Regions from separate parts of the Arthrobacter vasquezii genome, predicted to be linked through region 3. Evidence: riboswitches for the same ligand, from Rfam matches in the RefSeq annotation. Region 3 holds a riboswitch; each other region holds the start of a gene.

Region 1 (10,520 bases), on a different contig from region 3:
AGGCGCGTCCGTCCAGTTCGATCGACTTGGTCAGCCCTGTCACTGCATGTTTTGTTGCGGTGTACGCCGCCGACCGCGGCCGTGGAGAGTGGGCAGCAATGGACCCGTTGTTGATGATGCGCCCGCCCTGCGGGTCCTGCTGCTTCATGATGCGGAACGCTTCCGCCGCGCACAGGAACGAACCCGTCAGGTTGATCGCCACCGTTGACGTCCATTCCTCCGGGCTGATCTCGTCAACTGCGCCCGCGGGACCAATGGTTCCCGCGTTGTTGAACAGGAAATCGAGCCTGCCCCAGCGTTGATGTACGTGCGCGAAGAGGTGGGCGACGTCGTCGGGCCGGCTGATATCGGTTGGAAGTACGTCAGCCAATTCCCGGCCCTGTGCGGTTGCCTCGAGCGGTTCACGACGGCGGCCCGCCAGGGTCACTGCCCAGCCGGCGTCCAGGAATGCGTGCGCCACCGCCTTGCCGATGCCGGAGCCTGCACCGGTGATGACGGCAATGCGTGGAGACTCAATCGGCAGTTCATTCATGACGTTCCGGTGCCCTTTCTGGTTGGCATTCCCATCTTGGCAGGCATTCACCCTATAGTAATGGAATAATAGTTCCATATTGCGAAAGCGCGGGTTGGAATGGACCCGGAGGGACAAAGGCCATCTGCCGCATTGCAAGGGTGCGATGCCGGTCAGGCAGTGAATCGAGCGGGCAGGTTCCGCGCAGCGAAAGAGGGTTTGGCATGGTTGCTGATCAGGGGATTGTGGGTTCGGGTGTTGGTAGGGATTCGGATCCTGAGGAGACGGCTGAGTGGATTGAGTCCTTTGATCAGTTGATTGATCAGCGTGGTTCTGATCGTGCCCGTGATGTTTTGGGGCGTTTGCTGGCGCGTGCTGGTGGCCGGTCGGTGGGTCTTCCCAGTGTTGTGACTACTGATTATGTGAACTCGATTCCGGTCGATGAGGAGCCTGAGTTCCCTGGGGATGAGGAGATCGAGCGGAAGTACCGGGCGTGGATGCGGTGGAATGCTGCGGTGATGGTGCATCGGGCGCAGCGTCCGGAGATCGGTGTGGGCGGCCATATTTCCACGTATGCGGGTGCGGCGACCCTGTATGAGGTGGGGTTCAATCATTTCTTCAAGGGTAAGGACCACCCCAGTGGTGGGGATCAGGTGTTCTTTCAGGGGCACGCGTCGCCGGGGATGTATGCGCGGGCGTTCCTGGAGGGCCGGCTGACCGAGGAGGATCTGGACGGGTTCCGGCAGGAGAAGTCCAAGGCCGGTCATGCGTTGTCCTCGTATCCGCACCCTAGGTTGATGCCGGAGTTCTGGGAGTTCCCGACGGTGTCGATGGGGATCGGGCCGATGAACGCGATCTATCAGGCGCAGTCCAACCGGTATCTGCAGAACCGCGGGTTGAAAGACACCAGTGATCAGCAGGTGTGGGCGTTCCTGGGGGATGGGGAGATGGATGAGCCCGAATCGCGTGGGTTGTTGCAGTTGGCGGCCAATGAGAATCTGGACAACCTGAACTTTGTGATCAACTGCAACCTGCAGCGCCTGGACGGGCCAGTGCGTGGTAACGGGAAGATCATGCAGGAACTCGAGGCGTTCTTCCGCGGTGCCGGGTGGAACGTGATCAAGGTGGTGTGGGGCCGGGAGTGGGATGACCTGCTCGCCAAAGACACCACCGGGGATCTGGTGAAGATCATGAACGAGACCGCTGACGGGGATTACCAGACCTACAAGGCAGAATCCGGTGGGTTTGTGCGCGATCACTTCTTCGGGAAGACCCCGGCCACCAAGGACCTCGTGGCGGATATGGAAGATGCGCAGGTGTGGGGACTCAAGCGCGGCGGGCATGATTACCGGAAGGTGTACGCGGCGTACAAGGCCGCCACGGAGTTCAAGGGCAAACCGACCGTGATTCTGGCCAAAACGGTCAAGGGGTACGGGTTGGGTTCACACTTCGAGGGCCGTAACGCGACCCACCAGATGAAGAAACTCACCCTTCAGGACCTCAAGGACTTCCGCGACCACCTGCGCATCCCCATCCCCGACGAAGCACTCGAAGCCGACCTCTACAACGCGCCCTACTACCACCCTGGACCCGACTCCCCCGAAATCAAATACCTCCTGGACCGGCGCCGTACCCTCGGCGGATTTGTTCCTGAACGCCGTACCGAGGCGGCGGCACTGGAGCTGCCGGGGGACAAGGCGTACGAGGTTGCGAACCGGGGCTCGGGGAAGCAGCAGGCCGCCACAACGATGGCTTTCGTCCGCCTTCTGAAAGATCTCATGCGGGAGAAAGGGCTGGGGTCCCGGATTGTCCCCATTGTTCCGGATGAGTCCAGAACCTTCGGCATGGACGCCTTTTTCCCGACAGCGAAGATCTACAACCCCAAGGGCCAGAACTACCTCTCGGTAGACCGGGAGTTGGTTCTCGCGTACAAGGAATCGATTCAAGGCCAAATCCTCCACGCCGGCATCAATGAAGCCGGATCAGTTGCTGCGTTCACCGCGGCTGGCACGGCGTACGCCACGCAGGGCGAGCCGCTGATTCCGATCTACGTGTTCTACTCGATGTTCGGATTCCAGCGCACGGGAGATTCCTTCTGGGCAGCCGGTGACCAGATGACCCGCGGGTTCATCATCGGCGCCACCGCAGGCCGTACCACCCTCACCGGCGAAGGCCTCCAACACGCCGACGGACACTCACCCATCCTTGCCTCCACCAACCCCGCCGTCATCACCTACGACCCGGCCTACGGGTATGAACTCGGCATCATCATGCGTGCAGGACTGGAGCGCATGTACGGCGCGAATTCCGACGATCGAAACGTCATGTACTACCTGACCGTCTACAACGAGCCGATCATCCAGCCGCCGCTTCCCGCCGGGTTGGATGCCGACGCCGTGGTGCGCGGCGTGTACAGGCTGAAGCCCGGCAACGACGACGGCGGCCGGCCGAAGGCGCAGATCCTCGCCTCCGGCGTGGCCGTCCCGTGGGCGCTCGAGGCGCAGGAACTCCTGGCAGACCACTGGGGTGTTTCGGCCGATGTGTGGTCGGTGACTTCGTGGACGGAGCTGCGGCGTGACGCACTCGCCGCCGAGGAGGAGGCCTTCCTCAACCCCGATGCAGAGGCCCGCGTTCCCTTCGTCACCCAGCAGCTTGGGGACGCACCCGGACCGATCGTGGCCGTCACCGACTACATGAAGGCTGTTCCGGATCAAATCCGCCAGTTCCTGCCGCAGGACTTCGCCACACTCGGAGCGGACGGGTTCGGCTTTTCCGACACACGCGCCGCAGCCAGGCGGTACTTCAAGATCGACCCAGCCTCCGTCGTCGTACGCACTCTTCAGCTCCTCGCGAAGCGGGGAGAGGTAGACGCAGACGCACCACGCCAGGCAATCGAGAAGTACGCACTCCTCACCCTCCCCTGACGTTTTTGTCGCCTAGTTGCGGCCTGGAAACACTTTTACCTGCAACTAGGCGACAAAAACTTCTGCAACTCAACGGGTGGATTACATGGAACGTCATCTTCGTGCGGCGTGATACTCCTGTGCCTACACTGGCCGTGGTCATGAGCGCCAGCACCAAGCCCCGGCTTGCTGGCCAGCAACCCTCCAGCTGCGGTGGGGTGCTCCGGGTGAAGACCTGGCCGCCCGGCACCAGCCGGACGGCAAGCGCGGCCCGCGGTGCTCCCACCATGCCGGGCCCATGCCAAAGGAGCCTTGAATGTCCAACCAATGGTCTTTCGAAACCCGCCAGATCCACGCCGGTCAGGAACCGGACAGCGCCACCGGTGCCCGTGCTCTGCCGATCTACCAGACCACGTCGTTCGTCTTTCCCAGTGCCGAAAGCGCTGCCAACCGCTTTGCCCTTGCCGAACTCGCTCCCATCTACACGCGGATCGGCAACCCCACCCAGGATGCCGTTGAGCAGCGGATCGCCAGCCTTGAAGGCGGGCTGGGCGCGCTGCTGCTCAGCTCAGGTCAGGCGGCGGAGACCTTCGCGATCCTGAATGTCGCGGAGGCCGGCGATCACGTCGTCGCCAGTCCGAGCCTGTACGGCGGAACCTACAACCTGCTGGCCCATACGCTGAAGAAGTTCGGCATTTCGGTCACCTTCGTGGCGGATCCGGACAATCTGGACCAGTGGCGGGACGCTGTGCAGCCCAACACCAAGCTGTTCTTTGCGGAGGTCGTCTCCAACCCGCGGCAGGACGTACTCGACATTGAGGGCGTGTCCCGGACCGCTCACGACGCCGGTGTGCCGCTGATCGTGGACAACACCCTTGCCACCCCTTACCTCATCCGGCCCCTGGAGTGGGGCGCGGACATTGTTGTCCATTCGGCCACCAAGTACCTGGGCGGCCACGGTACGGCGATCGCCGGCGTCATCGTTGACTCGGGAAAGTTTGATTTCGGCAAGGATCCCAACCGTTTCCCGGGCTTCAATACGCCGGACCCGACATACAACGGTCTGGTGTACGCACGGGATCTGGGTGCGGACGGCGCCCTCGGGGCCAACCTGTCCTACATCCTCAAGGCCAGAGTCCAGTTGCTGCGTGACCTCGGCTCGGCGGTATCCCCGTTCAACGCGTTCCTGATCGCCCAGGGCCTGGAGACCCTGAGCCTGCGGATGGAGCGGCACGTCTCCAATGCTGTCGAAGTGGCTCAGTGGCTGGAAGCGCGTGAGGATGTCGAGTCGGTTGCCTATGCCGGGCTGCCCTCAAGCCCCTGGTATGAGCGCGGACGCACGTACGGCCCGAAGGGAATCGGCGCCATCGTTTCCTTCAACCTGGCCGGCGGTGCGGAGGCCGGGAAGCGCTTCGTCGATGCCCTTGACCTGCACTCGCATGTGGCGAACCTCGGCGACGTGCGCTCGCTGGTGATCCACCCGGCGTCGACCACCCATAGCCAGCTATCGCCGGAGCAGCAGGTCATTGCCGGCGTTAACCCCGGGCTGGTGCGGCTCTCAGTGGGTATTGAACACATTGATGACATTCTGGCGGACCTTGAAGCCGGTTTCAGGGCAGCCAAGGAATTCCTGGACGCCTAAGGAGCTTGGGAAGCTCTCAGGAGCGCGCCCAGGCGAGCAGCTTGTCCAACGGCCACGTCGTAATGATGCGGTCCGCCGGCACGCCGTTTGTTTCGGCGCGCTCCGCCCCGTACTGGAGGAAATCCAGCTGACCGGGGGCGTGCGCGTCGCTGTCGATGCTGAAGAGACACCCGGCTTCGAGTGCCAGCTGGATCAGGTCATCCGGCGGATCCTGCCGCTCGGGACGTGAATTGATTTCCACCGCTACGTTGTTCTCGGCACAGGCGGTGAACACCTTCCGGGCGTCGAACTCGGACTGTGGACGCTGGCCGCGGGAACCCTGGACAAGACGGCCCGTGCAGTGGCCAAGGACGTTGGTATGGGGATCGCGAATGCCGCCCAGCATGCGTGCGGTCATGGTGCGGCGGTCGGAGCGCAGCTTGGAGTGGACACTGGCGACAACGATGTCCAGCTCATCGAGCATCTCCGGCGACTGATCCAGTGTTCCGTCTTCAAGGATGTCCACCTCGATGCCCTTCAAAAGGCGGAAGCCGTTGCCGCCGTCGTCGTTGTTGATCTGGTCCACGATCTGGAGTTGCTCCGTGAGGCGCTCCGCGCTCAGGCCGTTCGCGATCTTCAGGGTGGGGGAGTGGTCCGTGAGCGCCAGGTATTCATGATTGAGCGCACGCGCGGCGTCGACCATGAGCGGGATGGGACTCCCGCCGTCGGACCAGTCGCTGTGACTGTGCAGGTCACCGCGGAGGAGGGCCCTCAGCTCCGACCCGCCGCTGGCCAGGGCTTCTTTCGAGCGCTCGCGGAGGTCGGCGAGATAGGCCGGCACTTCACCGTTGAGCGCTTGGGTGATGACCTCATGGGAGCGCGCTCCGATGCCCTTCATCCGCTTGAGCCGGCCGTCGCGGGCGCGTTGTGCGAGTTCGTCGGGCTCCAGCTCGGCAATGGCCGCTGCGGCCTTGCGGAACGCCTGAACCTTGAAACTCGGAGCCAGTTCCCGTTCCAGCCAGAAGGCGATCTCATTCAATGCGGCGGTGGCATCCATAGGCCCATCTTCCACCATTTACGCGGTGGTGGGCTGGTGCAGGGAAGCAGCTCTATCATGTGATCCAGGTAACGCTTGACAGTTACCATGTGATCAGGGCTACAATGAAATCGGAATAAAAATTCCACCATATAGAAACTGAACCAGAGCCACACGGTTCCTGGACTGTCGCCGGAAACATCGAGTCAAATCGAATTCGTTCGAGGGTAAGGGTGTTCAGCGCTGGCGATAGCGCTTCATAGAAAGCTGACACCCATGCCTCTTGCAACCCTCAATACCTGTACCCCCGAAGTGGCCGCTGCCCAACTCACGCCATGCGTTGACATCCCGCGCTGGGTTGAGGCCATCGTGGACGCGCGGCCCTTCTCCTCGGAAGCCGACCTGATTGCGTTCGCCGAAAAGGCAGCCTATCCCTGGACGGAAGCCGAGATCGACGGCGCCCTGGCGCATCACCCGCGCATCGGTGACCGGGCGCAGGGGAATACCACTGAAGCCACCATGTCGCGTGGTGAGCAGGCCGGCGTCAGCACCGCCGTCGAAACCCAGACCGCGCTCCAGGCAGGCAACCGTGCCTACGAGGAGAAGTTCGGGAGGGTTTTCCTCATCCGGGCCGCCGGTCGAAGCGCCGAGGACATCCTCGCCGCTCTCGATGAGCGGCTGCAGAATACGCCCGCGCTGGAGCTGGAGATCATCGCCCAGCAACTGCGTGAAATCGCCATCCTTCGACTCAAGGGGGTCCTCGCAGCATGAGCCGCAGCCACATAACCACCCACGTGCTCGACACCGGTACGGGACGTCCCGCCGCCGGCGTTGCTGCCGCACTGCACCGGCTGGGTGCGGATGGTTGGGAGGACATCGGGGAGGGAAACACCGACGACGACGGCCGCATCACCTCCCTGGGCCCTGAAGCGCTGGAGGCGGGCACTTACCGGATTGACTTCCAGACCGGCACCTACTTTGCGGCGACCGGCACGGAAACATTCTTCCCCTCCGTTTCACTGATTTTTGAACTTACCGACCCGGCGCAGCACTATCACGTGCCGCTCCTGATTAGTCCCTTCGCCTATTCCACCTACCGAGGAAGCTGACAATGACGACACCGACCATCGAAACAAACGCCAACACCAACGAGAACACCGCGGGCAACAGCGGCCGCATCGTCCTGGGTCGGAACCAGTACGGCAAGGCCGAATGCAGGCTCGTGAAGATCACCCGCGACACTGCGCGGCACCAGATCGAGGACCTGAACGTCACCTCACAGCTGCACGGCGACTTCGAGACCGCCCACACCGAGGGAGACAACTCACACGTTGTTGCCACAGACACGCAGAAGAACACGGTGTACGCGTTCTCCCGTGAAGGTATTGGCTCTCCTGAGCAGTTCCTCCTGCGCCTCGGCAAGCACTTCACCGAAAGCTTCGACTGGGTTTCCGGCGGACGCTGGGAGGCGGAGCAGTACTTCTGGGACCGCATCAGCGACCACGATCACGCGTTCTCGCGCAACAAGTCGGAAACCCGCACGGCTGTGCTGCTCATTGAGAACGGCACGCGCCACATCGTCGCCGGAATCGAGGATCTGACCGTATTGAAGTCGACCGGCTCTGAGTTCCACGGGTTCCCGCGGGATCAGTACACCACTCTGCAGGAAACCACGGACCGCATCCTCGCGACCGATGTGACCGCCCGTTGGCGCTACGCAGCAAATACCACGGACATCGACTTCAACGCGGTGTACGCCAGCGTTCGCAAGATCTTCCTCGATGCTTTCGCCCAGACCCACTCGCTCGCTCTGCAGCAGACCATGTTCCAGATGGGCAAGCAGGCACTGGAGGCACACCCGGAAATCGAGGAGATCAAGCTCTCCCTGCCGAACAAGCACCACTTCCTCGTGGATCTCGAGCCGTTCGGCGTCGACAACCCGGGCGAGGTCTTCTTCGCGGCCGACCGGCCGTACGGACTGATCGAGGCGACCGTAGAACGCGAGCGCGCCGAAGGATCAACCAACGAAGCAGCAATCTGGGCAAACATCCCCGGCTTCTGCTGAGAAAACGGTTGGGAACGGGCGCCTGCGCGGCAGGAACGCCGCCCCAACCGCGAACGGCCCGGCACAAGCCCGTGCCCGGCCGTTCACCCCACTACTCATGTGAGACAAGGAAGTCATACTCATGAAAGCAGTCAGCTCTATGAAACATCAGGCCAAACCCCAGCGCCCCGAGGATGAACGGCTGCCCCTCGGACGATCATTCGCCTACGGGTTCCAGCACGTCCTCACCATGTACGGCGGAATCATCGCCGTTCCGCTCATCGTCGGAACTGCCGCCGGCGTATCCCAGGACGACATCGCCGTCCTGATTGCCTCCTGCCTCTTCGTAGGCGGTGCCGCAACCATCCTGCAGAGCTACGGTGTGAAGTTCTTCGGCTCCCAGCTCCCGTTGGTGCAGGGCGTCTCCTTTGCCGGCGTTGCCACCATGACTGCGATCATCAGCGGCGGTGGAGGACTACAGACCATTTTCGGCGCAGTCCTCGTGGCCTCCGTGATCGGTCTGGTCCTTGCGCCGTTCTTCGCGAAGATCATCCGATTCTTCCCGCCGGTAGTGACTGGTGTCATCATCACCACCATCGGCCTGACCCTCATGCCTGTCGCTGCCAACTGGGCAATGGGCGGAAACCGGACCGCTGACAACTACGGCAGCCTCACGAACATCGGGCTGGCCGCCGGAACGCTGGCTCTGGTTCTCCTCATGAGCAAGCTGGGCAGCGCGGCAATCTCCCGCCTGTCGATCCTGCTCGCCATTGTGGCAGGAACCATCATCGCGGCGCTCCTGGGCCTCGCCGATTTCTCCAACGTCGCTGAGGGTGCCATCTTCGCCTTCCCGCAGCCGTTCGCCTTCGGCTGGCCTGTCTTTGATATCGCAGCGATCATTTCGATGACCATCGTGATCCTGGTCTGCATGACTGAAACCACGGCAGACATCCTTGCCGTCGGTGAAATCGCTCGGACCAAGGTCGACTCACGCCGTATCGCCGACGGCCTCCGCGCCGATATGCTCTCCAGCGCCGTCGCTCCGATCTTCAACTCCTTCCCGCAGACTGCCTTCGCGCAGAACGTGGGCCTGGTGGCAATCACGGGCATCCGCAGCCGCTATGTCGTAGCCGCGGGCGGCCTCATCATGGTCATCCTGGGGCTCCTGCCCATCCTCGGACGCCTGGTTGCCGCAGTTCCGACGCCGGTACTCGGCGGAGCTGGCATCGTTCTCTTCGGCACCGTGGCAGCGAGCGGCATCCGCACGCTGGCAAAGGTCGACTACGAGGGCAACATGAACCTCGTGATCGTTGCCGTGGCGCTCGCTTTCGGTACGATCCCCGTCGTGTCCCCTACCTTCTACGACGCCTTCCCCACCTGGTTCGGCATCATCTTCCACTCGGGAATCAGCTCGGCGGCCATCATGGCGGTGCTGATGAACCTGCTCTTCAACCACCTGAAGGCCGGTAATCCGGAGCGCGCTTCCGTCTTTGTTGCCAGCCCACCGCGCATGGTGCGGGCAGACGAGCTCACCGCCCTCCAGGACGGCGACAGCTTCCAGGGCGGCAAGCTCGTGGCAGCGGACGGTACCGAGATCCCCGTAGTGACCGCGGCGCAGTACACCGTAGTCAAGCAGAAACTCGATAACGGCGAGATCAGCTGCGTCGAGGACATTCGCAAAATCTGCGACGAGACTCCAAGGCACCAGCACTGACTTGGATCCCTGCCTGCCTGGCGAGAGTCAGGGCAGGCAGGGACCACAACCTGGATCAGCAGACAGGACCACTGAGCTGACGGCACACTCCGCCGTCACGCGGTGGTCCTGTGCCGTTTCGTGCCACTCAAACGTCATCCCCTGACAATCACGGAACGGAAATCCAATCATGCAACGCATCTGGGTGCGAGACCCGCTCGCCATCTTCACCGCGAATGAATCCGACGCCGGAGGTGGACTCGTGATCGAAGGCGCCGCCATTGTGGAACTGGTCCGGACGGGAGCAACGCCGGCCGCCCGGTACGACTCCGTCTTCGACGCCCGGAGCCATGTGGTGCTTCCCGGACTCATCAATACGCATCACCACTTCTACCAGACGCTCACCCGCGCGTGGGCGCCGGTGGTCAACGTGCCGCTTTTCCCCTGGCTGGTGAACCTCTACCCGGTATGGGCGCGGCTCACGCCCCGTGATCTCGAACTGGCGACGACTGCGGCGCTCGCTGAGCTCCTCCTCTCCGGGTGCACCACGGCCGCGGATCACCACTACCTGTTCCCGGGCGGCATGGAGGAATCGATCGATGTGCAGGTGTCGGTGGTGCGCAGGCTCGGCATGCGCGCCACCCTGACGCGCGGTTCCATGACACTGGGGGAGGACGACGGCGGCCTGCCGCCCCAGCAGACGGTGCAGGAC
Region 2 (10,520 bases), on a different contig from region 3:
AACCGGTTGCAGCCTCCTCAAGCTGGGGGCCGTCGTCGTCGTCGAAGTTCGGTACCGCGAGCGCTCCGGGTGCAACCTCGATGATCCGCGAGCGCTGGATCTCCCGGAAGCCTGCCGCCGCTGCGAAGGCAGCGCCGTCAGATCCGGGGACCACCTTTGCCCGCAGCGTGGAAACGCCCGACGGCGACGAGCCGGCTTCGTGGCGGAGCATTCCCAGGAGCGTGGCGGCAATCCCTGTTCCCCGATGAGCCTGGCTGACCTCAACGTAGGCCCAGAGCCGCTGATCATGAAGCTTCGGCTCGAAGACGTAAGCGGCAGCGACCGGCACGGCCACACCGTCCATTGCATCTTCTGCCACGATGCAGCGCAGCCACGGGGAATCCGACGACGGCCGGAACAGTGCCCGGGACTGCTCTGCCTGCGGATTCGGCGGGCCTCCCCACACCTGCAGGAGTTCGAGGTCGTCGCCGTCACGCCAGGGGCGGTACTGGATTGCCAATTACGCGCCTACCAACCGCTGCGCCAGGTAGCCCTCGACCTTGTCGAGGGAAACGCGTTCCTGGGCCATGGTGTCGCGTTCACGGATAGTGACGGCCTGGTCTTCGAGCGTGTCGAAGTCCACGGTGATGCAGAACGGGGTACCGATTTCATCCTGGCGGCGGTAACGACGGCCGATGGCACCGGCGTCGTCGAAGTCGATGTTCCAGCTCTTCCGCAGCTGGGCTCCCAGATCCTTGGCCTTGGGCGAGAGGTCCTCGTTGCGGCTGAGCGGGAGAACGGCGGCCTTCACCGGAGCAAGACGCGGATCGAGCTTGAGGACGGTGCGCTTGTCCACGCCGCCCTTCGCGTTGGGCGCCTCATCTTCTGCGTAGGAGTCCACGAGGAACGCCATGAAGGAGCGGGTCAGCCCGGCGGCAGGCTCGATGACGTAGGGGGTGTACCGCTCGTTGGTGGCCTGATTGAAGTAGCTCAGCTCTGTGCCGGAGTGCTTCGAGTGCGTGGAGAGATCGAAGTCGGTGCGGTTGGCGACGCCCTCAAGCTCACCCCACTCGGAGCCGGAGAATCCGAAGCGGTACTCGATGTCCGTGGTGCCCTTGGAGTAGTGGCTCAGCTTTTCCTGCGGGTGGACGAAGAGGCGCAGGTTGTCCGGGTTGATGCCGAGGCCGGTATACCAGTCGAACCGTTCCTTGATCCAGTACTCGTGCCACTCATCATCGGTGCCGGGCTCGACGAAGAACTCCATCTCCATCTGCTCGAACTCACGGGTGCGGAAGATGAAGTTTCCGGGTGTGATCTCGTTGCGGAAGCTCTTGCCGATCTGGCCGATGCCGAACGGTGGCTTCTTGCGGGACGTAGTGAGCACGTTGTTGAAGTTCACGAAGATGCCCTGCGCGGTTTCGGGCCGTAGATAGTGCATGCCCTCTTCACTGGCAACAGGGCCGAGGAAGGTTTTCAGCAGACCGGAGAACTCCTGGGGTTCCGTCCACTGGCCGCGGGTGCCGCAGTTGGCGCAGGCAATGTCCGCCAGGCCGTTCTCCGCGGGCCTGCCCTTCTTCTCCTCATACTCTTCCTCGAGGTGGTCAGCCCGGTAGCGCTTGTGGCAGGAGAGGCACTCCACCAGGGGGTCGGAGAATACTTCGACATGGCCGGATGCTTCCCATACCTGGCGGGGAAGGATAACCGAGGAGTCCAGACCGACGACGTCCTCGCGCCCACGGACCATTGACTGCCACCACTGGCGCTTGATGTTTTCCTTGAGCTCGGCGCCAAGGGGTCCGTAGTCCCAGGCGGAGCGGGAACCGCCGTAGATTTCACCGGCCTGGAAGACGAAGCCGCGCCGCTTGGCGAGGGAAATGATTGGGTCCAGGGCTGAAACCTGCTTGGCCACGATGAATGCCATCCTCTACATGTTTGGACAGGCCGCTGGGTGCGGTCGTCGTTGTGCCGTGCGGAACGGCCCAGCAGCCGGAATTCAACGCGAACTGCCGTGCCGGACCAGGCGGGCGAAGCTACTACCTTAGCCTACCGAAACACGCCTGCCTGCTCGCTGGCGCTAAGGTCGTTCCTGTTGGTCCGGCGCGGGAACCGCCCGGGATTCACCGTTCAAGGAGGAACAGCATGGCAGGGAATGTGGTTGTGGGAGTCGATGGCAGCGAAACCGCTTATAAGGCGGCATCACGGGCAGCGACGCTCGCGCAGGGGCTGGGAACCGAACTGGTCGTTCTGAGCGCGCACATCACCGGCAACACGGAGATCGTCAAGATCGGCAGCGAAACCTGGGTGCTGGATGATGCCGAGCGTGCGCTGGAGATGGCAGAGCAAGTGGCAACCAAACTGCGCGGTGAGCACCCGGGGGTGGAAATTCGCCCTGCTGCCGGCCGCGGGAAGCCCCAGGACGTCCTGATGGAAGAGGCCGAGCGCTCGGGCGCCCAATTGCTCGTGGTAGGCAATGTGGGCATCAAGGGGCTAGGGCGAGTGCTGGGGAGCGTCGCCTGGAGCGTTGTTCACAACGCTCCGTGCGACGTCCTCGTAGTGAAAACAGCTTCCTGACTACCGCCGGTTGAGGATGCCGCGGATCATTCCGCCGACTCCACCGGAACCGGGGCGGTTGGCGCCGCTACGTCCCGTTCGCATCCCGCCGGTCCGCGGTGCGCCTCGGGTTGTTCCGGCGCTGCCTCCGCCTGCGAATCGGCCGGCGGCGCTCCTGATGATGTTGCTTAGGCCCATGGGAAATCTCCTTTGCCTCACATAGTTCCCCGCTTCGGGAGTTCCGACCCTACGCGCCTTGGGGGCAGTTTTCTACCGGTGATGGGGGCGGTTTTCTACCGGTGATGAGGCGGTCTCCCACCGGTGATCTACCGGCGGGTAGGGAGCCCTTGACGCGGCGGGACAACTGTCCATAGATTGAACGCACCCCTGTGCCGTGATCCGCGTCACAGGGGTTCGAGTGTCTGCAACCGTAGGCACGCCTTTGCGACAGAAGGAACAACGGTGATCCCAAACGCTCTACTTAAGCGCGCCCATTTTCGGCGAGCATCGCTTGCATTTGCCGGTGGACTCGCGCTCGTTGCCTCGGGAGGGCTGGCGGCAACTGCCGGGCCAACCCACGAGAACAGCAACAACAACACCTCTGAAAAGCTCCGCGCCGCCGTCTCGGTTGACCGGGTGGTCGGTCATCTTGAATCCCTGGACGCGATCGCCGATGCCAATGACGGCACCCGGGCATCCGGAACCCCGGGATATGACGACTCCGTGGCCTACGTGGTCGGGAAGCTCCAGGCTGCTGGGTACTCCCCCGTTGTGCAGGAATTCATGTTCCCGTACTTCCAGCAGCTGAGCCCTTCGGTCCTCACCCAGATCAGCCCGGAATCACAGGTTTACGCAGCGGAATCCTTCGCGACCATGACCTATTCCGGGGCAGGAGAAGCGGTGGGCGCTATCACCGCCGTCGACACCACCGGTACCGCCGGCGCCAACACCAGCGGGTGTGAAGCCACCGACTTCGATGGATTCGCAGCCGGATCAATTGCGCTGATACAGCGTGGCAGTTGTTCGTTCGCGCAGAAGGCCAGCAACGCAGAAGCAGCCGGGGCCACCGCCGTCGTCATTTTTAATGCCGGATCGGAAGGCAGCACCGGTCCGATCAACGGCACCCTCGGGGCGCCGGGAATCGATATTCCGGTCCTGGGAGCAAGCTTCGACGTGGGCGTAAGCCTGATCGGCGAGAACGTCACGGGCACAGTGACGGTGGACACCGTCTCCGAGAACCGCGCGACTTACAACGTGCTTGCGGAAACCGCAACCGGCGACGCCGACAATGTGGTGATGGTCGGCGCTCACCTCGACAGCGTGGTGGCCGGTGCCGGCATCAATGACAACGGCACGGGTAGCGCCGCAATCCTTGCGGTCGCGGAATCGATGCAGAAGGTCAAGACTGCAAACAAGGTCCGCTTTGCCTGGTGGGGTGCAGAAGAACAGGGACTCCTCGGCGCTGAGCACTATGTCGCAGACCTCGCGGAGACGGGAGAGCTGGACAGGGTTGGGCTGTACCTGAACTTCGACATGATCGGCTCCGCCAACTTTGGCCGCTTCGTGTACGACGGTGACAACTCGGCCTTCCCTGTCGGTCCCGGCGCTGCTGAGGGTCCTGCGGGATCCGGTCAGATCGAGCAGGATTTCCACGACTACTTCGCAGCTGAGGGACTGGCCTCAGGTGAAACAGCGTTCAGCGGACGTAGTGATTACGGACCATTCATTGCAGAGGGCATTCCCGCAGGCGGACTGTTCACCGGTGCAGAGGGCATCAAGACCGAGGAGCAGGCAGAACTGTTCGGTGGCGTTGCCGGCGAACCCTACGATGCCTGCTACCACGCAGAATGTGATGACCTGAGCAACGTCAGCGTTGAGTCACTGGACCAGATGAGCGATGCGATTGCTCATCTGACCCTCACCTACGCCATGAACACGACAGCGGTGAACGGCGTTGGAGACAACGTGAAGGGTAACTTCAAGCAAAAGGGCGGCTTCGAAGGCAACCCGCTGGGCGGCGGCACCGAAAGCGGCGGCGGGCTCCACCCGGAGCATGACCACGATTCCGAACTGGCCGACCGGTAGTATCCCGGGCTAGCCAAAGGCGGGTCGGGACCACTTCTTTCGGGTGGTCCCGACCCGCCTTCTCGTTGCCTGCGATCTTTTCCTGGATCAGTGTCGCAGCAGGCGCCGGTTCCAGGGCAGCGTGGTCAGGATGATGGCCCCCAGCGCGAGGATCGGTCCCGCCACGGTGGCGAAGACGACGACGGTCCCCGGTGTGGGGAGCACAAGGTCCAGTGCCAGCGAACCCAGCAGCTGGCCTGCGATCATTCCGAGGCCGGTGAGCAGCACACCCAGGGATCGCACCAGGAGGGCGCCGATACCGATGAAGATGCATCCCATCGGCCCGCCCAGGTAATACCACCACTCTTCCGGCAGCGGTTCAGGAGGGCCGGTGAGCACCAGTTTCACTAGCCAGGCGGCGAGGAGCACGACCGATCCGGCAATGAAGTTCATCAGGGTGGCGGTAATGGGTGTGCCGTACTGCACGGCGGCGGTTCCGTTCATGGCTTGTTGGAAGCTCACCAGGATGCCGGCTGCGATGGGAAGCAGGAGCGGAAGGATGAGTGCCGCCGTCGTACCTGTTCCGCCGAGGCGGGGTGAGACTGCCCAGATAACTGCCGCGACCGTCAGCGTCACGCCGATTACCCGCATGATGGTGATTATGCGCCGCCCGCCGGGTCCGATCCCGAGCCTGTCCACGGCGAGTCCGCTCAGCGTCTGGCCCATGACCGCGGCGACCGTAAAGAGCGCGACTCCAAGGACCGAGATGGTGAGCGCCTGCGAGAAAACAAACAACGCACCGATGGTCCCTGCGGCCAGGTAGATGCGGGGAAACCGCCGCTGCCGCACGGCAGGGATCAGCTGGCCGAGGCCCGCCCGTCCGCGCGGAAGCAGCAACGAGATCAGGATCATCAGCACCAATCCGGTACCGAAACTGATGAGCGCGGCTGCAAGTCCGTCGTCGAGCGTTTGCCCCAGTGCTCCGTTGATCCTGCTTTGAAGCGGAATGGCTACGCCGGAGGATATTGCCAGCGGGAGGCCGATGACGGCGGGAAGGTGGGGGGCTCGAGACACCCGTTAAACCCTAGGGCACTGACCTGTTCCGGCCGGTCACTTCCGGCGGGCAGAATGTAACCATGAGCATAAACGATGAGACCAGCGCCGCCACTGAAGTGCCTATCCGTGACTCGATGATCCGGCTGGGCCAGTTGGTCAAGCTGGCCAATCTTGCCGAGGATGGGGTGGAGGCCAAGGAACTCATCGAGAACGGCCTGGTGAAAGTCAACGGTGAGATCGAGGATCGCCGGGGACGCCAGATTCATCCCGGTGATTCCGTGACGGTGAACGGCGTTACCGTGACAGTGGTGCAGGGATAACGCAGGCATCGCGGGCTTCGGCTTCGCACACCGCAACGAGAAAGTCCGATGTTGGCGTCCAGGCCTGAAGATCCCACGTGGCCAGGCGCAAGGAGACGGAGAAGCCGGCGCCGGCGACGTCAGTGAAAAACCGGTCGAAGGTGTAGCCGCGCCCGGCGCCGAACCCGACGATCAGGCGTCCACCGCGCGCCAGGTGGCGATGCAGGCGTGCAAGAACCTGTGGCGCCGTGCCCGGAGCAAGGAAGGCGAGGACGTTTCCTGCGCAGACAATCACGTCAAAGGACTTAGCCACTCCGCGGGCCGGCAGATCCAGCTCTGTCAAGTCTCCCACCAGCCACACAGGCCCTGGGTGGGCTGCCCTCGCCGCTTCGACCAACTGGGCGTCCGCGTCAACTCCCACCACGGAATGGCCACGCAGCGCCAGTTCCCCGCCAACCCGGCCTTGCCCGCAGCCGGCGTCGAGAATACGCGCATTTCGGGGAGCCATTGCGTCGACGCACCGGGCTTCCCCGTGTAAGTCCGCACCCTCGGATATCAGCTGTTCAAAACGCTGGATGTAGGCGGCTGACCTGTTGGGGTCCGCGCGTTTTCCTGCGTCCCAGAGCGTTTCTTTCTTCACATTCGGGAGTCTAACCCGCCACCGTAACGGCGTTACCGTGACAGTGGTGTCCGGCTGACGCCGGGCACCACCATCTGCAGAAATTCCCGCACATGTCCCAGTTCCTGTGCGTTGATGCTGTGGTACATGCCCGCGTAGAGCACCTTGGTGAGCTTGGTGTGGCGGTTCAGCCAGCCGTGGGTGAACTCGATTCGATCGGCGGGAATGACCGGGTCTTCCTGATCCCGGCCCCAGAAGAACGGCACTGGCTTCGCAACAAGCGCGCTGTCGTTGAAGAACGTGCTGCCGTCGGTCGGCACAACAAACCCTGAGAGCCCGACGACGGCCGCGTAGTCTGCGGGCCGGGCACGCAGCATGGAGCTTGCCACTGCCATGCCCATCGAGAAGCCGAGCAGGGTGACGCTCGAGTGCGACTGCTTGATGGAGTCGACCCAGTCAATGACGTCCTGGACGGCGGCGGTGACCTTGTCGACCGAATAGGCGGCGTCCTGCATCAGCGGGAACCAGGTGAAACCTGCTCCCAGGGCGACGGGCGCACGTACGGATGCCACGGTGAACTCGTCGGGCAGGAAGTCGAGGATACCCATGAGGTCTTCTTCGTTGGCCATGTGTCCGTGCAGCAGCACCAGCAGCGGCGAGCCGGAGCGCTCGTCTTCGGGCTTCGACCAGACGACAGTCGGTGCGGTCGAGGCCGGGCCGGTCCCGGGCCCGGTCTCGGGGGCGGAGGCGGAGGCGGAGGAGGAGGCGGAGGAGGGCGCAGCAGAACCGTCAGTCGAGGAAAAATTCGTCATAGCTCCATAGTGGCATGTTGAACTGTGCCGGCTGCGTGCTGCGGCAGGCTGCGACTCAGCCCGCGCGCAACCGTAGCGCTGAGGCGCTCTCCTTGACATCGCCGTCGTCGGTGTTGCTATAGAACGCTGCTGCCAGCGCGGGCTCAAGCTGCGCAATCTCGGTGAGGAAGGCATCGTGGCCGATGGGAGATTCAATGGTGTGGACGGCAACGTTCCCGGGCAATGCGGACGCCAGTTCAACGGACTGGCGAGGCCAGTAGAGGCGATCCGAATCCACCGCCGCGACGAAGAACTCTGCCGAGGCAGCTGCGAGTGCAGTGCTGAGGCTCCCCCGGTCACGGGCAACGTCGTGGCTCATGAGCGCTTCAGTGAGGATGACGTAGCTGTTGGCGTCAAACCGCCGGACCAGCTTTTCCGCCTGATGGTCCAGGTAGCTCTCCACCTGGTAGCGGCCGCGCCCGCCCGGCACCGACGACCCAAAAGGCTCTTCCATACCCTGCGCTGCCCGACCGAACCGGTGTACGAGTTCCGCCTCCGAACGGTAGGTGATGTGCGCGATGCGCCGGGCAAGGCCCAACCCATCCTCGGGACCGGCGCTTCCGTAGTAGTCGCCGCCGGTGAACCGCGGGTCGAGGCGAATGGCCTGCACCTGGGCCTGCGCGAAGGCGATCTGCTCCGCGGTGCTCGCTGCTCCGCACGCGATGACGGCGCACCGTTGCACCCGCCCGGGATAGGTGACAGCCCACTCAAGAGCCCTCGCGCCTCCCATTGACCCACCCAGCACGGAGTGCCAGGAGGAGATGCCCAGCAGGTCTGCGAGCAGTGCCTCGGCACGCACGGAATCGCGGATGGTGACGAAGGGGAAACGCGAACCCCACGGCTTGCCCTCCGGATCAAGCGACGCCGGCCCCGTGGATCCGTAACAGCCGCCCAGCATATTGATGGACACCACGAAGTAGCGGTTCGTGTCGATGGTTCTGCCCGGACCCACCAACCCGTCCCACCAGCCATCCTCGGAGGACTCGCCCCGCGCTACATGTGAGCTGCCGGTGAGTGCGTGCTCGATCAGCACCGCATTGGAGGCATCGGCATTGAGCGTGCCCCAGGTCTCGTAGGCGAGGACGACATCGGGCAAATGGCCGCCTGTTTCCAGCGCCAACGGGCCAATCCGGAACCGTTGCACGACGACGCCGTCAACCAGCCCCGCTTCCGGCTGCGGAACCGCTGTGGTGATGCCTGTCAAAACCCTGCCGCCTCACTGAATCGCGCTTGCTCCTGCACTGCATGCAGGGCCTGGTCTTCACCCGGGGCACCCCGCCGCGAGGGAGGGTTGCCGGACAGCAAGCCGGGGCTGATGGCGGGTGGAACCTGCCGCACTGTCACTCGTTACCTCGTATTAGGAAACCTGACCAGCGCGGGTGAGGGCAACTTGTGTGACTCGCCGTGAAATGAAGCCGGCTGGCGTAGTAGCCGTGAAAGGCGCGCGTGCGGCAGAGGATGCTTGAGTGGGGCCGTTCGGCGTCTATGGGAAAACGGTCGGCCCCACTCAAGGGGGACACCCAGTGGGCGTCCCTGGCAGGAAACTCCGGCGGTCTCGGAACCGGGCTCCCTGTGTGAAGCAACTATCCGGCTCTGACCTTGGGTTTTGCTTGGAACATCGTCGCCCGCGGTGTGACTTAGGTAACCCTTAGTCGAGGCCTCCATCACAAAGTGCCAAAATGGGGCCATGCGCCTGGATCATGTGTCTTATGCCTGCGAACCTGACGGACTGACTGCTACTGCGGAACGGATTTCCGACGCCCTCGGAGTTGAATTCGTGAAGGGTGGAATCCACCCGCGGTTTGGCACCCGCAACATGATTTTTCCGTTGGTCAACGGCCAGTACCTCGAGGTAGTCGAGGTCCTTGACCACCCAGCCTCGGACAAGGCTCCATTTGGCCAGGCGGTGCGGGCACGGTCCGAGGCCGGCGGCGGCTGGATGGGCTGGTGCGTAGCCGTTGATGACCTCGCCCCGTTCGAGGACCGCCTTGGCCGCAGCGCCGTCCCCGGTAACCGCAAATTCCCGGACGGGCAGGAGCTGACCTGGCAGCAGATCGGCATCAAGGGCCTCATCGCTGACCCTCAGGTCCCCTACATGATCCGCTGGGATGAAGGCACGGAGTCCCTCCACCCATCCCAGGCGCGCACCGCGTCCGTGCGCCTCAGCGCGCTCACCATCGCCGGGTCGGCAGAGCGCGTCACAGAGTGGCTCGGAACGCCCGTCACCCACCCGTTGGACGACGTCGACGTCGAGTGGATCGCCCCCAACGGCACGCCCGGCATCATGTCGGTAGCGTTCGAAACCCCGAAGGGTGCGGTCCGGATCTAATTGGTTCTTTCGGACGCTGGTTCCCCAGGCCGCGTGGCCGGGGGTTAGCTTCCGATGCCGATAGCCGGGCCGAAGAGCGCGAAGCCGACAAAGCCTGCAATGTCCAGCAGCGCATGCGCTATCACCAGGGGCATCACCCGCTTGGTGCGCGTGTAGGCGTAGCCGAAGATCAGCCCCATGATCACGTTCCCGATGAACGGGCCGATCCCCTGGTACAGGTGATAGCTCCCTCGCAGGAGCGCCGAAGTCACAATAATCACCGGGACTGACCAGCCCAGTTCCCGGAGCCGCTCAAAGAGGTAGCCCACCACAATGACCTCTTCGAGCACCGCGTGACGGATCGCCGAGAGCACCAGCACAGGCAGCGTCCACCAGTAGGTGTCGAGCGCCGTCGGGATGATCGCAGTGGTAAGCCCCAGTGCCCGGCCCGCGGCGTACACCCCGAGCGTTCCCACCCCGATCACCGCGGCCAGCCCCACTCCCAGACCGAAGTCGACCTTCGGTTTGCTGAAGGTGAAGCCAATCCGGCGGAAGGCCGACTTCCCCGGCTGGGTGAGCAGGAACAGCACAAGCACCACGGGAACCAGCGCAAAGAAGATTCCCAGCAGCTGGTAGGTGAGATCGAAGTACTGCCGGTTGTCCAGAACCGGATTGAGCCTGGTGGTCTGCGCAGCCAGCGGCGCACGGGTCAGCTTGTCGATCAACTCCACCACCGCGTAAACCCCGGCCTGGCCGAGGGACAGACCAAGGACAATCAGGATTTCCGCTTTGAT
Region 3 (10,520 bases):
AAGATGATGTCGACATACCGGAATGCTCCATCGGAGAAGACCGTGCCGCTGCGGACCATGGTGAGCAACTTCCACAAGCAGACGGCGCTCACTTGAACCGTCAGGATGCCGAAGACGACGATCGCGTTGAACGTGATGCGCAGCCCAGTGGGCACGCCCGACTGCTCAAGATCAGCGGAGATCAGCGGGACCATCCAGAGCTGGATGAACAACGAGCCCGCAATGACCATCGCGATGACGACCTGCAATGCGAGGACGGCCAACTTTCCCATCGGGATTCTCCTTCGATTGATTAACAAGGAGAATATATCGAGAAACGATAGGTGGTCAAGCGTGGAGCAGCCTTGAGGCAGCAAAGGTGCCGGAGATGCGCAGGAACGTGGTGACGTCCCCACGATCCTGCGCATCCCCGGCACCTTTGCGTTCGAACCCGACCGGCTACTCGACCCGAATCACCAGATCCGCCCGGTTCTTCGTCGCCTCGATCAATCGCGCGTTCGGTTCATCCACCCGCTCTACCCACTCCGCCGCCGCAGCCGGACTCTTTCCGAACAGGATGTGCCGCTGGATCAGCCGGTCCAGCCGCAGGTTCTCATCCTGCTCGCAGTACCAGACCTCAGTGCACTGAGCCTGGGCCTGCCGCCAGCCCGGGCGATCGAGCAGCAGGTAATTGCCCTCCGTGAGAATGGTGCGCACGGACGGATACACAGGGATCACGCCGGCAATGGGCTGCTCGATGGTGCGCTCGAAACCTGGGGCATACACTACAGAATCCCGCCGTCCACGAAGCCGCTTCAACAGAGCAGCATAGCCATGCTCGTCGAACGTCTCGGGTGCGCCCTTGCGTTCCAGAAGACCCAGGCGCGCCAGCTCCTGATCGGACAGATGGAACCCGTCCAAAGGAACATGGGCGAAGCGCTGCTGATCCGGGTCGGGTTTGTTCTGGTTCAGTGAAGCCATCAACTGCTCCGCGAGGGTAGTCTTCCCGACTCCAGGAGCGCCGACAATCCCAATAACGACAACGCCGGCCTCGCGCGCCGATATGCGCTCTATTCGATCAACAAGTTCCGACAGCGTCACCGTGCCATCCTGACATGTGACCCGGGTCGAGAACGTTGTTCATGGGCAGAATGGGTCCCATGACAACGGCACTCATCCTCAGCGGCACCGGCCGGTACGCGGACCCCTGGCACCCGTTCGCGGAAACTTCCGCGGCCATCGCGGACCTGCTCCGCGGTCACGGACTCACCGTAGAAACAGCCGACGACGTCGACGCCACCCTCGGTAGCTTTCGTGACTCTGCTGCCTGGCCGGATCTGCTGGTGGTGAATGTCGGCCTCCCGCGGGACGGCGGCACTTCCCCCGGTACAGATGCCGCCCGTGATGGCTTGGACGCCTGGGAAGCCGGCGGCTGTCCGCTGCTCGCCCTGCACTCGAGCGCCACGAGTTTTGTCGATTCCGAGTCCTGGGAAGCGGCGCTCGGCGGACGCTGGGTACGCGACGTGTCCATGCACCCGGAGTACGGCGCTGCAAACATACTGCTCGAGGGTTCCTTCCCCGTTGGGATACCTGATTTCACTCTCGACGACGAACGCTACAGCTGGCTGCGCACCTCACCGGACGTCATCGTTCACGCCCGCCACGAACACGAGGGGCACTTGCACCCTTTGATGTGGTCCCTGGAGCGACCTGTCGGGACTGGATCCGCACGAAGCTTCTATGACGCACTCGGCCACGACGCGGCGTCGTACTCCTCACCGGAACACCGCGAACTGATGAAGCGCGCGGTGGACTGGCTGCTTGGCTAGGTCTCTTGTCGCAGGGTCAGGATCTCCGCGCCATCGTCGGTGATCGCGATGGTGTGCTCACTGTGCGCGGTCCGGCAGCCCGTAGCGCTGCGGAGTGTCCACCCGTCGGCGTCGACTGCCAGTTCAGCGGTATCCGCCATGACCCATGGCTCCAGCGCCAGCAAAAGCCCCGGGCGCAGCACGTATCCCCTGCCGGGCCGTCCGGTGTTTGCCACGTGGGGACCCTGGTGCATTGTCGACCCGACGCCGTGACCGCCGAATTCCGTGTTGATCGGATATCCCGCGGCGCTGAGGACTGAACCAATGGCAGCGGAGATGTCGCCGATGCGCGCGCCTGGTCTGGCGGCGGCAATCCCGGCAGTCAATGCACGTTCGGTGGCATCAATCATCGCGACGCTCTCCGCCGGCTTTGACTCGCCAACGATGAAGCTGATGGCGGAGTCTGCGACGATTCCGCGCTGGGAGACGGCGAGGTCCAGGGAGAGCAGGTCGCCGTCGGCAAGCGAGTAGTCATGCGGCAGACCGTGGAGCACAGCATCGTTGACGGACGTGCAGATATAGGCGCCGAACGGGCCGCGCCCAAACGGCGGCTCGTAGTCGACGTAGCAGGACACCCCGCCTGCCTCAGCGATCATCTCTTTGGTCCATTGGTTGATCTCCAGCAGGTTTGTCCCGACCGTGCTGCGGCTCTTCACCGTCTGCAGAATGTTGGCGACCAGCGCACCCGCTTCCTTTGCCCTGGCCAACTCGCTCGCGTTCAGAATTTCAATCATGTAGATGACCCTCTCACGCTGCCGATGTCCGGCTGAAGCGTTCCTTTGTTACGACACATATTGCGCCGGACCCTTGCAAAAGCGTTTAGTGGAATTCCACCATCCCGAGCGGCCGAGAGACCTGGATCGTTGACGCCGCAGCAACCCTTACCTGCTTGCAGGAGAACGGGTGCTACTGCCAGGAGCGATGGAGTTATACATGAGCACCGTTCTTCGAGCGCACCGTACCCAGGCCATTTCCACTGATGGCAACCAGACACTGCCGCTGACTTTCTCTTCGTTGACCCGAAGTTTCGGGAGCGGAAGCGAGCAGCACGTGGTGCTTCGCGACGTGACCCTGGACGTTGAAGCAGGCGAGGTTCTCGCCATTGTGGGCGCCAGCGGTTGCGGGAAATCAACCCTCCTGCGAGCCGCGGCAGGACTGGACGCTCCCACCAGCGGTGCGGTACTCATCGACAGCACAGCAGTGGACGGGATCGATCCCCGCTGCGCCGTCGCGTTCCAGGAACCCCGACTCCTCCCCTGGCTCTCGCTGCGCGAGAACATTGCTATCGGCCTGCCCAGGGAAACCAGTTCCGCCGCGGGCAAGGCGAAGGTGGAGGAGCTTTTGGGCCTCGTGGAACTCGACGGGTTCGCCGGCCACCGGCCCCGCGAAGTGTCCGGAGGCATGGCACAGCGGGCATCGCTGGCACGTGCACTGGCACGCAACCCGGGCGTCCTGCTCCTCGACGAACCCTTCGGCGCACTCGATGCCCTGACGCGGCTGAAGATGCAGGACCTCCTGCTGCGTATCCACCAAACCACCCCGACCACGGTCCTGCTGGTCACCCATGATGTTGACGAAGCGCTGCAGCTCGCCGACCGGGTGATCGTTCTCGCGAAGGAGCCTGACGTCCAGGGTGCAACCATCAGCCGCGTGCTGGAGGTTCCGGGCGACCGTCCGCGCGACCGCGGCTCAGCCGAACTTGCCGCGCTACGCAGTTCGCTGCTGAGCAGCCTCGGCGTCGACAGCCACCAGCACTAACCGCGCGCCTGCGGCCAGTTCGCAGCGCCGTATCCCAGCGCGTGCGGCGCCCACCGTGCCGCCATGTTGCGCCGACACCCCCAAGAACAAGCCCCCTACACCCGTCCCACGCACTCTCCGAAAAGGATCACCATGAAGAGCACCGCACGTTTTCAGTTCGCCGCCACCGCCGCAATCGCCGCCCTCGCCCTTAGCGGCTGCGTTGCCGGGGAAAACGCCGACGGCTCAGTCGGCGAAGCCGCAGCCGCGACCGGCGGAGAACTCACGGTGGACTTCGCCACCTACAACCCGCTGAGCCTCATCATCAAGGACCAGGGCTGGCTCGAGGCCGAGTTGGAAGATGAGGGCGTAACGGTCAAATGGGTCCAGTCCGCCGGATCGAACAAGGCCAACGAACTGCTCCGCTCCGGCGAAGCTGACGTCGCCTCAACGGCCGGTTCGGCAGCGCTGATGGCCCGCGCCAACGGCTCCCCCATCAAGACCATCGACATCTACTCACAGCCCGAATGGTCCGCACTGGTCACAACGGCGGATACGGGTATCGAATCCGCGGAGGATCTCCGCGGCAAGTCCATCGCCGCCACCAAGGGCACCGACCCCTACTTCTTCCTGCTCCAGTCATTGGCAGAGCACAACGTTGACCCGAGCGAAGTGACCATCCAGAACATCCAGCACGCCGATGGCTGGGCCGCCCTCAACACCGGCTCGGTGGACGCCTGGTCCGGCCTCGATCCCATCATGGCCGCAGCCGAAGAAGACGGCGCCGAGCTGTTCTACCGCAACGTGGACTTCAACACCTACGGCTTCCTCAATGCCACCGAGTCCTTCCTGGAGGAAAGCCCTGAGCTCGCCCAGGCCGTGGTCAACGCCTATGAGAAGGCACGCCAGTGGGCTCAGGAGAACCCGGAGGAAACCGCAGCGATCCTCGCCGAGGTTGCGGGCATTGAAGAATCCGTGGCCACCAAGGTCATCACCGAACGGTCCAACCTCGACGTCAACGGCACCCCCGGTCAGGCCCAGCTGGACGTGCTCGAGGTAGTCGGCCCGATGTTCGTCGAATCCGGTGACGTCGCAAGCCAGGAAAACATCGACGAAGCCCTCTCCACCCTTCTTGATGACACCTACGCAACCAACGCCGATCCGTCCGCTATTGGAGAGTAATGAGCAACCCCTACCTCACCGGTAACAGCGTGCCCGGCGGCGTCGGCACCGGCCCCGCCTCGGTCGTCTCCTCCAAGGGGACAAGCTCCCCGCACACAACAAATCAGAACGACGACGACGGCAGGCAGGGCAATGCCCTCACCCGCCGCAAGCCGCGCGGCAAGGCAGTCGCCAAGCTCGGACTGGGACTGATTGTTCCGCTGGCGCTGTTGGCGGCCTGGCAACTGGCCGCCGTCGTCGGTTTGATCAGTCCGGTCACCTTGCCGGCGCCAACCGCTGTCTTTGACGCCGCCGTCGATCTGATCCAGCGCGGGGAACTTCGCATCCACATTGCTATTTCGACCCAACGCGTGGTCATCGGCTTCCTGATCGGTGCCATCGCCGGTCTCGTGGTCGGAGCGTTTGTCGGTCTGTCCCGGTGGGTGGACACCCTGTTCTCGCCGACCATCGGTGCCATCCGCGCCGTGCCGTCACTGGCGTGGGTTCCCCTGCTGATGCTCTGGGTGGGAATCGGTGAGGATTCGAAAGTCATCCTTATCTCCATCGGCGCCTTTTTCCCCGTTTTCACCACCGTTGCCATGGCCCTGCAGCACGTGGACAAGAACCTGGTCGAGGCCGGAAGGGCCTTCGGGCTGAACGGGCTGAGGCTGTTCACCACGGTGCAGCTGCCCGCCGTGGTCCCCTCGGTGATCTCGGGGCTGCGGCTGGCGCTCGCGCAGGCGTGGTTGTTCCTCGTCGCGGCTGAGCTCCTGGCGTCCTCGATGGGCCTCGGCTTCCTGCTGACCGATTCTCAGAACAATGGACGGGTGGACCGACTGCTCCTGGCAATAGTGCTGCTGGCAATCCTCGGCAAGCTCACGGACGCGATCCTGGGTGTCTTCGAGAAGTGGGCTATCCGCAAATGGGCGTAACTGCCGTAGATTCCCTTGTTCACGGGGGCTTCACCAACGAGGAAGAGCGGATCGCCTTCTGGGAGGAACAGGCGCGGCGGCTGCACTGGTCCTCCGACTGGCATACGGCCCACACATTCGATCCGGCACGGCAGGGACCGGACGGCGAGCTGTCGGTGCCGCGCATTGAGTGGTTCGCCGGCGGCACCCTGAATGCCGCCTACAACTGCGTGGACCGGCACGTCGCTGCAGGCCTGGGCGACAAGCCTGCCCTGTTCTTCGAGGGCGAGTCGGGAGACCGCCGCACGGTCACCTACTCCGAGCTTCAGGACGAGGTGTGCCGGGCGGCCAACGCCCTGACTGCCCTGGGGATCGGCAAGGGCGACCGCGTGGTCATCTACCTTCCCGTGCTGGTGGAGACCGTCGTCGTGACCCTGGCGTGCGCGCGTATCGGCGCCGTTCACTCGCTCGTCTTCGGTGGCTTTTCCGCCGAGGCGCTGCGCTTCCGGGTCGAGGACACCGGCGCCAAACTGCTGGTGACCACCGATGGGCAGTACCGACGCGGCACCGCGGTGCCGGTGAAGGACAACGCCGATGCCGCCGTCGTCGGGAAGAACGCCATTGAACACGTGCTGGTGATCCGGCGGACGGGCAGCAATGTCGCGTGGACCGAAGGCCGCGACGTGTGGTGGCACGACGTTGTTGGCACCGCCTCCCCCGTACACGAGCCGCAGGCGTTCGACGCCGAGACGCCGCTGTTCATCATGTACACCTCCGGCACCACCGGCAAGCCGAAGGGCCTGGTGCACACCACCGGCGGTTACCTGACGCAGGCGTCGTGGAGTTACGAGTTTCTCTTCAGTGACCCGGATCCCGCGTGCCGCGTGAACGACGTCCACTGGTGCACCGCCGACCTCGCGTGGGTCACGGCACACACCTACGAGATCTACGGTCCACTCTCCAACGGTGCCACTCAGGTGATCTTCGAGGGCACACCGAACACCCCGCATCCCGGGCGGCACTTCGAGATCATCGAACGCTACGGCGTCACCAGCTATTACACGGCGCCCACGCTGATCCGTTCGCTGATGGGCTGGTTTCCCGACGGCGTTCCGTCCTCCTATGACCGCTCTTCCGTCAAAGTCCTGGGCACGGTCGGCGAGGCAACCAATCCCGAGGCGTGGCGCTGGTTCCGGGAGAAAATCGGCTCCGGTACCGCTCCCGTTGTGGACACGTGGTGGCAGTCGGAAACCGGCGCGACAGTGCTCAGTCCCCGCCCCACTGATGATTCCTTCAAACCCGGCTGCGCCTCACGCGCCCTGCCCGGTGTGAGCACGCGCATCGTGAACGACGACGGCGAGCCAGTCAGTCCCGGAGAGCAGGGGCTGATCGTGGTGGACCGGCATGGCCCGGCGATGGCCCGCACAGTGTGGGGAAATCCGCAGCGTTATCTCGATTCCTACTGGCGGAAGTTCGCTGCGCAGGGCTGGTTCCTTGCCGGTGACGGCGCCAAATACGACGACGACGGCGACACCTGGATCCTCGGGCGCGTTGACGACGTCATCAATGTGTCCGGGCACCGGCTCTCGACAATCGAGATCGAATCAGCGCTGGTGTCCCATCCCCTTGTAGTTGAGGCGGGCGTTTGCCCGGTGGTTGATGCGGTGACGGGGCATGCGATCGCCGCCTTCGTCGTCGTGCATGGCGAGGCAGGTAATCCAGCGTTTGAACAGGACCTGCGCAACCATGTCGCGAAGGCCATCGGTCCGATTGCCAAGCCGCGCGCCGTCGTCGTCGTGGAGGATGTGCCGAAGACGCGTTCCGGGAAGATCATGCGGCGACTGCTGACCCAGCTGTACGAGGGAACGCCGCTCGGCGACACCACCTCGCTGCAGAACGAGGGCTGCGTGCCGCGGATCGCGAAAGTCCTCGCCCTGAAGAACCTACCGGGGAAGGCACCGGAAGTTTCGGGCACGTATGGTGGATTCGAACGCCCAGAAGTCACCGCAGGTGCACAAAAGTTGGATCAATTTGGAGGAAACATTGGGCACTGACCGCACCTTCGGCTTCCGCACCCGTGCGTTGCACGCCGGCGGAACCCCGGACGCCACACACGGCGCACGAGCCGTACCGATCTACCAGACCACGTCGTTCGTCTTCAAGGACACCAATGACGCCGCCAACCTTTTCGCGCTGCAGAAGTACGGCAACATCTACTCGCGCATCGGCAATCCCACCGTTGCAGCCTTCGAGGAGCGCATCGCCTCGCTTGAGGGCGGCATCGGTGCCGTAGCGACGGCATCAGGCATGAGCGCAGAGTTCATCACCTTCGCTGCACTGTGCCAGGCCGGCGATCACATCGTTGCAGCAGCCCAGCTCTACGGCGGCACCGTTACGCAGCTCGATGTGACGCTCCGTCGCTTCGGCATCGAAACCACGTTTGTTCCAGGCACCGATCCGGCCGACTACGCCGCCGCCATCAAGGACAACACCAAGGCGGTCTTCACAGAGATCATCGCGAACCCGAGCGGTGAAATCGCGGACATCGCGGGCCTGGCAAAGATAGCGCACGACGCCGGTGTCCCCCTGATCGTCGACTCCACCCTCAGTACGCCCTACCTCATCCGCCCCCTTGAGCATGGTGCTGACATCGTGATCCACTCGGCCACCAAATTCATTGGTGGGCATGGCACCACGCTGGGCGGGGTCATCGTTGAAAGCGGCAGATTCAACTGGGGCAACGGCAAGTTCCCCACCATGACCGAGCCTGTCGCTTCCTACGGGAACATCCAGTGGTGGGCAAACTTCGGCGAGTACGGTTTCCTCACCAAGCTGCGCACCGAACAGTTACGGGACATCGGGCCGTCGCTGTCGCCGTCGTCGGCCTTCCAATTGCTGCAGGGCGTTGAGACGCTAGCGCAGCGCGTCGATGAGCACGTGGCAAACGCTCAGGCCGTTGCCGAGTGGCTTGAGAAGGATCCGCGGGTTGAGTACGTGAACTATGCGGGGCTCCCCTCGCACGTGCACCATGAGCGGGCGAAACAGTACCTGCCGCAGGGTCCCGGCTCGGTGTTCAGCTTCGGCGTGAAGGGAGGCCGGGAGGCCGGGCAGAAGTTCATCGAAGCCCTGCAGTTGGCGTCCCACCTCGCCAACGTCGGCGATGCCCGGACACTCGTGATCCACCCCGGATCCACCACGCACCAGCAGCTCTCAACCGAACAGCTTGCGGCCGCCGGCATCCCGGAGGATCTCATCCGGATCTCCGTTGGCCTTGAGGATCTGGACGACATCCTCTGGGATATCGATCAGGCGCTCGAGACCGCCGTTGCAGGAACATCCGAGCACCTTGAACGGACGCTGGACGTCAGCGAAGAGGAAATCGCCGCAGAGGGAGTGAAGGCATGAGCACACAGGACCGCACCTGGGAGGGCCCGTCGGCCCCCGAACGCCTGAACATCCTCCGCAACGCGAAGTCGATCGCCATCGTCGGGGCCTCGGACAAGCCGTCACGAGCGTCGTATTTCGTGGCGACGTACCTGCAGTCATCCGCGCCGTATCGGCTGTACTTCGTGAATCCGACAGCGACCGAGATTCTCGGGCAGCCGGTTTACAAGTCCCTGGCGGACTTGCCGGAGCAGCCGGACATCGTTGACGTGTTCCGCAAGCACGATGACCTCCCCTCGGTCCTGGAGGAATCCAAAGCCGCCGGCGCGAAAACTCTATGGCTTCAGCTGGGTTCCTGGCACGAGGACGTGGCGCGGGACGCCGAAGCTGCCGGCATGAACGTGGTCATGGATCGCTGTGTGAAGATCGAGCACGCACGTTTCCATGGCGGCCTCAACCTGGCTGGCTTCAACACTGGAGTCATCTCCTCGAAGCGTCAGGTGACCGCTTAGCACGACGGCAGGCGGGATCAGCTTGAGTGCGGCAGGAATCGAAGAAGCGTTCCGCCCGTGCCGGTGACATGCCGTTCGTAATGTTTCGAGACATATCCCCGAGGTGGCCATATGCAGTCCAGCTCCGGCTAGGTTAGTGGAGATCACTGGCGGGCGGACGGGGCTGCCCCGCCACCTGGATGCTACGGAGTAACCGATGAGTCCCAGCACGGTTCCACCCCCTCACGCCGCGGTGAAGCGCGCTTCCATGCCGTTGCCCGTCTCCTTTGTGAGCCTCCACGCCGAGGGCTTGCGGGATGTCAATCTCGAGATTCGCGCGGGCGAAGTGCTCGCCTTCGTAGGAGCCACGCCCGGCACCGAGAACCTCGTGGGAACAGAGAGCCTTCTGGGCACAGAGAACGACGGCGCCTCCCGCCTGCTGCGTGCAGTCGCCGGTCTCGATCATCCCCGGTCAGGATCGGTTCTGGTTGGCGGGGAACCTGTTCGCCGGACCGACGACCGCTGTTCCTGGACGCCGAGCGATGCCGCTCTGCAGCCCACCCACTCGCTGCAGGCGAACCTCGCGCTCGGGCTTCGTAAGAGTTCCAGCGCCAGCGAAGGCAAGGCGAAGATCGCTGAACTGCTCGACCTTGCGGGCCTCCATCGCTTCGCGAAGCTGCTGCCGACCGACGTCACCGCTGAAATAGTCCGCCGGGCGGCACTGGCTCGGGCTTTGGCCAGCGGGCCGGGCGTCATGCTGCTGGACAATCCGTTTGCAGCCGTCGAGGGCGCTGCCCGCACCGTGCTGCACAACGTACTGCAGACCCTTCACCGCGCGCTTCCCACCACCGTCCTCCTGGCGACCAACAGCATGGAAGAGGCGCTCCGGCTGGCCGACCGCGTGGTGGTGCTCGGCCGATCAGCCGCCGAAGACGTCACCGGAGCGCTTTCCATCCGCGAGATCCGGGACGGGCAGCGGAAGCAGCGCT

What was found. Region 3 has a riboswitch for S-adenosylmethionine ahead of P4U43_RS11295 (ABC transporter ATP-binding protein). Riboswitches for the same ligand answer to the same signal wherever they lie in the genome.
Region 1: linked by a shared signal. The riboswitch ahead of P4U43_RS04105 (bifunctional o-acetylhomoserine/o-acetylserine sulfhydrylase) and the one ahead of P4U43_RS11295 (ABC transporter ATP-binding protein) in region 3 are both predicted to bind S-adenosylmethionine.
Region 2: linked by a shared signal. The riboswitch ahead of metX (homoserine O-acetyltransferase MetX) and the one ahead of P4U43_RS11295 (ABC transporter ATP-binding protein) in region 3 are both predicted to bind S-adenosylmethionine.

The regions. Positions count from the first base shown of each region.
Region 1 covers NZ_JAROKN010000005.1:109,041-119,560, reverse strand. The annotation lists gene P4U43_RS04115 (SDR family oxidoreductase) at 1-532, opposite strand, end outside; gene aceE (pyruvate dehydrogenase (acetyl-transferring), homodimeric type) at 736-3,435, shown strand; SAM riboswitch class IV at 3,572-3,687, shown strand; gene P4U43_RS04105 (bifunctional o-acetylhomoserine/o-acetylserine sulfhydrylase) at 3,731-5,056, shown strand; gene P4U43_RS04100 (PHP domain-containing protein) at 5,073-6,092, opposite strand; gene uraD (2-oxo-4-hydroxy-4-carboxy-5-ureidoimidazoline decarboxylase) at 6,348-6,842, shown strand; gene uraH (hydroxyisourate hydrolase) at 6,839-7,180, shown strand; gene pucL (factor-independent urate hydroxylase) at 7,183-8,136, shown strand; gene P4U43_RS04080 (nucleobase:cation symporter-2 family protein) at 8,258-9,829, shown strand; gene P4U43_RS04075 (8-oxoguanine deaminase) at 9,999-10,520, shown strand, end outside.
Region 2 covers NZ_JAROKN010000065.1:1,619-12,138, reverse strand. The annotation lists gene P4U43_RS15670 (GNAT family N-acetyltransferase) at 1-499, opposite strand, end outside; gene P4U43_RS15665 (glycine--tRNA ligase) at 500-1,891, opposite strand; gene P4U43_RS15660 (universal stress protein) at 2,119-2,550, shown strand; gene P4U43_RS15655 (hypothetical protein) at 2,551-2,727, opposite strand; gene P4U43_RS15650 (M28 family peptidase) at 2,992-4,614, shown strand; gene P4U43_RS15645 (DMT family transporter) at 4,702-5,667, opposite strand; gene P4U43_RS15640 (RNA-binding S4 domain-containing protein) at 5,730-5,969, shown strand; gene P4U43_RS15635 (class I SAM-dependent methyltransferase) at 5,944-6,588, opposite strand; gene P4U43_RS15630 (alpha/beta hydrolase) at 6,621-7,379, opposite strand; gene metX (homoserine O-acetyltransferase MetX) at 7,435-8,622, opposite strand; SAM riboswitch class IV at 8,640-8,770, opposite strand; gene P4U43_RS15620 (VOC family protein) at 9,106-9,747, shown strand; gene P4U43_RS15615 (CPBP family intramembrane glutamic endopeptidase) at 9,792-10,520, opposite strand, start outside.
Region 3 covers NZ_JAROKN010000029.1:23,397-33,916, forward strand. The annotation lists gene P4U43_RS11275 (DUF2975 domain-containing protein) at 1-272, opposite strand, end outside; gene P4U43_RS11280 (nucleoside/nucleotide kinase family protein) at 439-1,080, opposite strand; gene P4U43_RS11285 (ThuA domain-containing protein) at 1,140-1,808, shown strand; gene map (type I methionyl aminopeptidase) at 1,805-2,581, opposite strand; SAM riboswitch class I at 2,678-2,775, shown strand; gene P4U43_RS11295 (ABC transporter ATP-binding protein) at 2,781-3,605, shown strand; gene P4U43_RS11300 (aliphatic sulfonate ABC transporter substrate-binding protein) at 3,738-4,766, shown strand; gene P4U43_RS11305 (ABC transporter permease) at 4,766-5,677, shown strand; gene acs (acetate--CoA ligase) at 5,668-7,710, shown strand; gene P4U43_RS11315 (O-acetylhomoserine aminocarboxypropyltransferase/cysteine synthase family protein) at 7,700-9,061, shown strand; gene P4U43_RS11320 (CoA-binding protein) at 9,058-9,552, shown strand; gene P4U43_RS11325 (ATP-binding cassette domain-containing protein) at 9,749-10,520, shown strand, end outside.